DNA from 2 places in the Streptomyces parvus genome. Region 1 is predicted to be linked to the other one. Evidence: predicted binding sites of a transcription regulator. Region 1 holds the regulator's gene; the other holds the start of a gene.
The links. The regulator HrcA, encoded in region 1, represses chaperone genes, less so after heat shock. The targets are predictions, from matches to a motif close to TTNGCACTCNGNNNNNCNGAGTGCNAA.
Positions count from the first base shown of each region.

Region 2: a site for HrcA is predicted at 2,054-2,080, ahead of groES (co-chaperone GroES). Genes of this name have one in related genera too.

Region 1 covers NZ_CP135079.1:2,019,283-2,022,689, reverse strand. Annotated here, with positions in the region: gene RNL97_RS10080 (DUF3097 domain-containing protein) at 1-419, opposite strand, end outside; gene RNL97_RS10075 (MBL fold metallo-hydrolase) at 476-1,207, opposite strand; gene hrcA (heat-inducible transcriptional repressor HrcA) at 1,372-2,388, shown strand; gene dnaJ (molecular chaperone DnaJ) at 2,389-3,407, shown strand, end outside.
Region 2 covers NZ_CP135079.1:4,239,055-4,242,461, reverse strand. Annotated here, with positions in the region: gene groL (chaperonin GroEL) at 1-1,491, opposite strand, end outside; gene groES (co-chaperone GroES) at 1,589-1,897, opposite strand; gene RNL97_RS20310 (DUF6234 family protein) at 2,176-2,661, shown strand; gene RNL97_RS20305 (polysaccharide deacetylase family protein) at 2,705-3,407, opposite strand, start outside.

The DNA of each region.
Region 1 (3,407 bases):
ACGACCACGCCCTCGATGCGCAGGTCGTCGCCCCACACCCGCTCCACCAGTTCCGCGTCGTGCCGGCCCTCCACGTAGATCCGCCCGGCCCGCGCCACCCGGGCCCGCGCGCCGGGCACCGCCACCGATCCGGATGCCGTACGCGTGGGGCGCACCGGACCGCCGGGACCCGGGCGCACCAGCGTGACGACCTTGCCCTCCAGCAGGAAGCCGCGCGGTTCCATCGGGAACACCCGGTGCTTGCCGAACCGGTCCTCCAGGGTCACCGTCGGCCCCTGGGCCGTCTTCTCGCAGCGGATCACCGCCCCGCAGAAGCCGGTGGCGACCTCCTCCACGACCAGATCGGGTTCGGCGGGCACCTCGGGCACGGGGGCGGACCGCTTCCACGGCGGGGTCAGGTCCGGCTGGTAGCTGCGCATGGCCCGACGATAATCGGCCCGCCGCCGTGAAGAACCTCACGCCGCCGCGGAGATCCTCACACCATCGCGAACCGCTCCGCCAGCGCCGCCCGTTGTGCCCGGACGAACGCCGCGTCCACCACCGCCCCGTGCCCCGGTACGTACAGCGCGTCCTCGCCCCCCAGCTCCAGCAGCCTCTCCAGCGCGGCCGGCCAGCGCGCGGGGACCGCGTCCGGGCCCGCCTGCGGATCGCCCGACTCCTCGACCAGATCGCCGCAGAGCACCACCGGAGGCTCGCCGTCCGAGCCCGGCACCAGCACCGCGAGGTCGTGGCTGCTGTGGGCGGGGCCGAGATCGGCCAGCAGCACCCGGCGGCCGCCGCCCAGGTCGAGCCTCCGCTCGCCGCACACCTCGTGGTGCGGGACCACCAGCGTGTCCGCCGACCGGGCCGCCTCGTCCTCGCCGACGCCATGGCGCACGGCCGACGCGTACAGCCCCTGCTCCTCCTCCCGCAGCAGGGCGGTCAGGCCCGCGGAGCCGTACACCCGCACCCCGGCGAACGCCGCCGTGCCCAGCACATGATCGAAATGGGGGTGGCTCAGTGCGATATGCGTCACCCTGCGTCCGAGCAGCGCCTCGGCCTGCCGCCGCAGTTCCACGCCCTCGCGCAGGGTCGAACCCGTGTCGTACAGCAGCACCCCCTCCGCACCGGCGACCAGCGCGACGGTGGCGTCCCAGCCCGGGAGCCGCCGCCGGCCGACACCGTTGCCCAACCGCTCCCACCCGAAGTCTTCCCAAGCGACGTCCATACCAGGACGCTATCGGCAACGACCTGCGCGGTCCCGTGGCGGTGCGGCCGGTCGCCCTTGCCCAGGCCCCACCCCACCCCCGTACACTGACGACGGGATTGCTGGCACTCGTACGCGCCGAGTGCCAGTCGGAGACCGGAGACATACATCTGGAGGTGTGCGCGATGCTGAGCGAACGCAGACTCGAAGTGCTGCGCGCCATCGTCCAGGACTACGTCGGCACCGAGGAGCCCGTCGGCTCCAAGGCGCTGACCGAGCGGCACCGGCTGGGAGTCTCGCCTGCCACCGTCCGCAACGACATGGCGGTGCTGGAGGACGAGGGCTTCATCGCCCAGCCGCACACGAGCGCGGGGCGCATCCCCACCGACAAGGGGTACCGCCTCTTCGTCGACAAGCTCGCGGGCGTCAAGCCGCTGTCCTCGCCCGAGCGCCGGGCCATCCAGAACTTCCTCGACGGCGCGGTCGACCTCGACGACGTGGTCGGCCGGACGGTGCGGCTGCTCGCGCAGCTGACCCGGCAGGTCGCGGTCGTGCAGTACCCCTCGCTCACCCGCTCGACGGTGCGGCACGTGGAGCTGCTCTCGCTCGCCCCCGCCCGGTTGATGCTCGTCCTGATCACGGACACCGGCCGGGTCGAACAGCGTATGATCGACTGCCCTGCGCCGTTCGGTGAGACATCGCTCGCGGATCTGCGGGCCCGGCTCAACAGCCGGGTCGTCGGACGCCGCTTCGCGGATGTCCCGCGCCTGGTGCAGGAGCTGCCGGAATCCTTCGACAGCGAGGACCGGGGGACGGTTTCCACGGTTCTTTCCACCCTCCTCGAAACCCTGGTCGAGGAGACGGAGGAGCGGCTGATGATCGGCGGCACCTCCAACCTCACCCGCTTCGGACACGACTTCCCGGTGATGATCCGGCCGGTGCTGGAAGCACTGGAGGAGCAGGTCGTCCTGTTGAAGCTGCTCGGTGAGGCCACGGACTCCGGCATGACCGTACGGATCGGGCACGAGAACGCCCACGAGGGGCTCAACTCCACGTCCGTCGTCGCGGTCGGCTACGGTTCGGGCGACGAGGCAGTCGCCAAACTCGGCGTGGTCGGACCGACCCGCATGGACTACCCCGGAACGATGGGAGCGGTACGCGCAGTGGCACGTTACGTCGGACAGATCCTGGCGGAGTCGTAAGTGGCCACGGACTACTACGCCGTACTCGGCGTGCGCCGCGACGCATCTCAGGACGAGATCAAGAAGGCATTCCGTCGGCTCGCCCGCGAGCTGCACCCGGATGTCAACCCGGACCCGAAGACCCAGGAGCGGTTCAAGGAGATCAACGCCGCTTACGAGGTGCTCTCCGACCCGCAGAAGAAGCAGGTCTACGACCTCGGCGGCGACCCGCTCTCCGCGAACGGCGGAGGCGGCGGCGGTGCGGGCGGTTTCGGAGCCGGCGGCTTCGGCAACTTCTCCGACATCATGGACGCCTTCTTCGGCAACGCCGCGCAGCGCGGGCCCCGTTCGCGGACCCGGCGCGGCCAGGACGCCATGATCCGGCTGGAGATCGACCTCAACGAGGCGGCCTTCGGCACCACCAAGGACATCCAGGTCGACACGGCCGTCGTCTGCAACACCTGCAGCGGCGAGGGCGCGGCCCCCGGCACCTCGGCCCAGACCTGTGACATGTGTCGCGGACGCGGTGAGGTCTCGCAGGTCACCCGGTCCTTCCTGGGCCAGGTCATGACCTCGCGGCCCTGCCCGCAGTGCCAGGGCTTCGGCACCGTCGTGCCCACCCCGTGCCCCGAGTGCGCCGGCGACGGCCGCATCCGCTCGCGCCGCACGCTCACGGTCAAGATCCCCGCGGGCGTCGACAACGGCACCCGCATCCAGCTCGCCGGAGAGGGCGAGGTCGGCCCCGGCGGCGGCCCGCCCGGCGACCTGTACGTGGAGATCCACGAGCTGCCGCACTCCGTCTTCCAGCGGCGCGGCGACGACCTGCACTGCACGGTCACCATCCCCATGACGGCCGCGGCCCTCGGCACCAAGTGCCCGCTGGAGACGCTGGACGGCCTGGAGGAGATCGACATCCGGCCCGGCACCCAGTCCGGCCAGTCCGTGCCCCTGCACGGACGCGGGATCACGCATCTGCGCGGTGGCGGCCGGGGCGACCTGATCGTGCACGTCGAGGTGATCACCCCGTCCAAACTCGACCC
Region 2 (3,407 bases), 2.2 Mb from region 1:
GACCGGGTCGATGACGCCGGCCTTGACCAGGTCGCCGTACTCGCCGGTGGCGGCGTTGAAGCCCTGGCCCTTGTCGAGGTCGGCGACCTTGGAGGTGATGACGTAACCCTCCAGGCCGGCGTTCTCGGCGATCCAGCGCAGCGGCTCGACGGCGGCGCGGCGGACGACCGCGACACCGGTGGCCTCGTCGCCGGTCTTGCCGAGGTTGCCCTCCAGGACCTTCACGGCGTGGACGAGGGAGGAGCCACCGCCGGAGACGATGCCCTCCTCGACCGCGGCGCGGGTGGCGGAGATGGCGTCCTCGAGACGGTGCTTCTTCTCCTTCAGCTCCACCTCGGTGGCGGCGCCGACACGGATGACGCACACGCCGCCGGCCAGCTTCGCGAGGCGCTCCTGGAGCTTCTCGCGGTCCCAGTCGGAGTCCGTGGACTCGATCTCGGCCTTGATCTGGTTGACGCGGCCCTTGACGTCCTCGGTGTTGCCACCGCCGTCGACGATGGTCGTGTCGTCCTTGGAGACGGTGACGCGGCGGGCGGTGCCGAGCACGTCCAGACCGGCCTGGTCGAGCTTGAGGCCGACCTCCTCGGCGATGACGGTCGCACCGGTGAGGGTGGCGATGTCGCCGAGCATGGCCTTGCGGCGGTCGCCGAAGCCCGGGGCCTTCACCGCGACGGCGTTGAAGGTGCCGCGGATCTTGTTGACGACGAGGGTGGAGAGCGCCTCGCCCTCGACGTCCTCGGCGATGATCAGGAGCGGCTTGGAGCCACCGGCCTGGATGACCTTCTCCAGGAGCGGCAGCAGCTCCTGGATGGAGCCGATCTTGCCCTGGTGGATCAGGATGTACGGGTCGTCGAGGACGGCCTCCATACGCTCCTGGTCGGTCACCATGTACGGGGACAGGTAGCCCTTGTCGAAGGCCATGCCCTCGGTGAACTCCAGGTCCAGACCGAAGGTGTTGGACTCCTCGACGGTGATGACACCGTCCTTGCCGACCTTGTCCATCGCGTCCGCGATGAGCTCGCCGACCTGCGGGTCCTGCGCGGAGAGCGCGGCGACGGCGGCGATGTCGGCCTTGTCGTCGATCGGGCGGGCGGTCGCGAGGAGCTCCTCGGAGACGGCCTTGACGGCGGCGTCGATGCCCTTCTTCAGGGCGGCCGGGGAGGCGCCGGCGGCGACGTTGCGCAGACCCTCGCGGACGAGCGCCTGGGCCAGGACGGTCGCGGTGGTGGTGCCGTCACCCGCTACGTCGTTGGTCTTGGTCGCCACCTCCTTGACGAGCTGGGCACCGAGGTTCTCGTACGGGTCGTCGAGCTCGACCTCGCGCGCGATGGTGACACCGTCGTTGGTGATGGTGGGGGCACCGAACTTCTTGTCGATGACGACGTTGCGGCCCTTGGGGCCGATCGTCACCTTGACCGTGTCGGCAAGCTTGTTGACGCCGCGCTCAAGGGCGCGACGGGCGTCCTCGTCGAACTTCAGAATCTTCGCCATGGGCTGTATCCCTCTCAAAATGAACTGCGCCCCTCGCCGCCCGGCTATTTGTTACGCAGGGGGCCAGGGGCGCAGAACACAAGCAAACGTGGGTGAATTACTTCTCGACGATCGCGAGGACGTCGCGGGCCGAGAGGACGAGGTACTCCTCGCCGTTGTACTTCACCTCGGTGCCGCCGTACTTGCTGTACAGGACGACGTCGCCGGTCTTGACGTCGAGCGGAAGCCGCTCGCCGTTCTCGAAGCGGCCCGGGCCCACGGCGAGGACGACGCCCTCCTGGGGCTTCTCCTTCGCGGTGTCCGGAATGACCAGGCCGGAAGCCGTGGTCTGCTCGGCGTCGAGCGGCTGGACCACAATGCGGTCTTCGAGCGGCTTGATCGCAACCTTGGAGCTGGTGGTCGACACGATCCGGTCTCCCCCTTCGGAGATCTCACGGGGTTTAACAGTCTGTGGGTGGCGATCGGACCGATCCGTCGTCGCGGGTGCCGGACCTGCCCTGTCGCGCAGAGTGCTGCTGGCACTCTCCAGGGGGGAGTGCCAGACCTGAGACTATGGCCGCGATTAGCACTCGGTCAAGCGGAGTGCCAATTCACCACCCGCGCGCCGTCTCGATCGGGGCTCCGTCCGATCACCGTCCGGACAACGTGGGAACGGAGTTTCACGTTCCGTACGACGGTACGGAGATGACGCACTCGGGGAGCCGCCTGCCGGGACGACCGGACGAGAGAACCGCATCGCGGCAGCCGTCACCGGCCCCCGGCGGCTGCGCGGACCCGCTGGCGGCCGTGGTGCTGGTGGTCGCGGAGGCCGCGGCCGGGGCGCTGCCGGCGCTGTGGCTGGTGGTGCGGGGCCTGACGCGGTCGCGTGAGGCGACCGAGGGCAAGGCGTCCGCGCCTCTGCCCGCGGACCCGGGCACGGACTGGGCGCCGGTCACCGTTCTCGCCGTCCTGGCTCTCCTGGTCGCCTGCGTCGCCGTGGGGTTGCTGCGCAGCGGCTGGTACTGGTCCGGCGGGACGCAGGTGGTCGTCGCGGTGGCGCTGGGCGTCACGGTCCTGGCGTCCGCCGTGCAGGGAAGCGGCCGGGAGGCCCCGGGACCTGCCCCCACCTGGAACTCCCCGCCCTGCCGCAGCGGGGGCGACAGCGACGAGTGCGCGCGCAGCGGGGGCTGAGCGCGCACTCGTCGCGTGCACGGGGCAGGCGGGGGTCAGCGGGTCAGACGTAGTCCTCCAGCTTCGCCACCGCGTACCCCTTGTCCGTGATGGTCTTCATGACGCGGCGGACCATGTCGGGCATCGAGCCCTTCCAGTCCTCCTCGCCCCGGAAGTGGGTGAGGACGATGTCGCCGGGGTGCAGGTCCCGGTCCCACTCGCGCCATTCCATGCGGTCGGGGAAGGCCTCGGAGGACCACAGGGGCACAGCGGTGATCCCGCAGGACTTGGCGACGACGAGGGTGTCGCGGTTGTAGTTGCCGTAGGGCGGGCGGAAGAGGGTGGGGCGCTTGCCGTAGTGCTTGAGGATCTTCTCCTGCTGACCGCAGATCTCGCGCTTCTGCTCGGCGTAGGAGAGGCCGGGCAGATAACGGTGGTTGAGGGTGTGGTTGCTGATGGTCACCCCTCGCCGCTGCATCTTCTTGAAGTAGCCGTAGTCGTCGTTGATGACGTAGTCGCTGACGAACGCGCTGTACGGAATGGACAGTTCGGTCATCATCCGCAGCAGCTCGGGGTCCTTCTCAGCACCGTCGTCCATCGTCAGGAAGACGATCTTCTCCTTGGTCGGGACGGTGGTGAAGACCGGCGGCAGCCCCTCGTCGTTCCGGACCTCGAAGCCCTTGCGGGTGGTGAGGGGCGGCTTGGCCTTCGGCGGCTCGGGGGCCGCGAGCGGGACCTTGGCGAGCCCCCACTTCTTCGCGGCGACG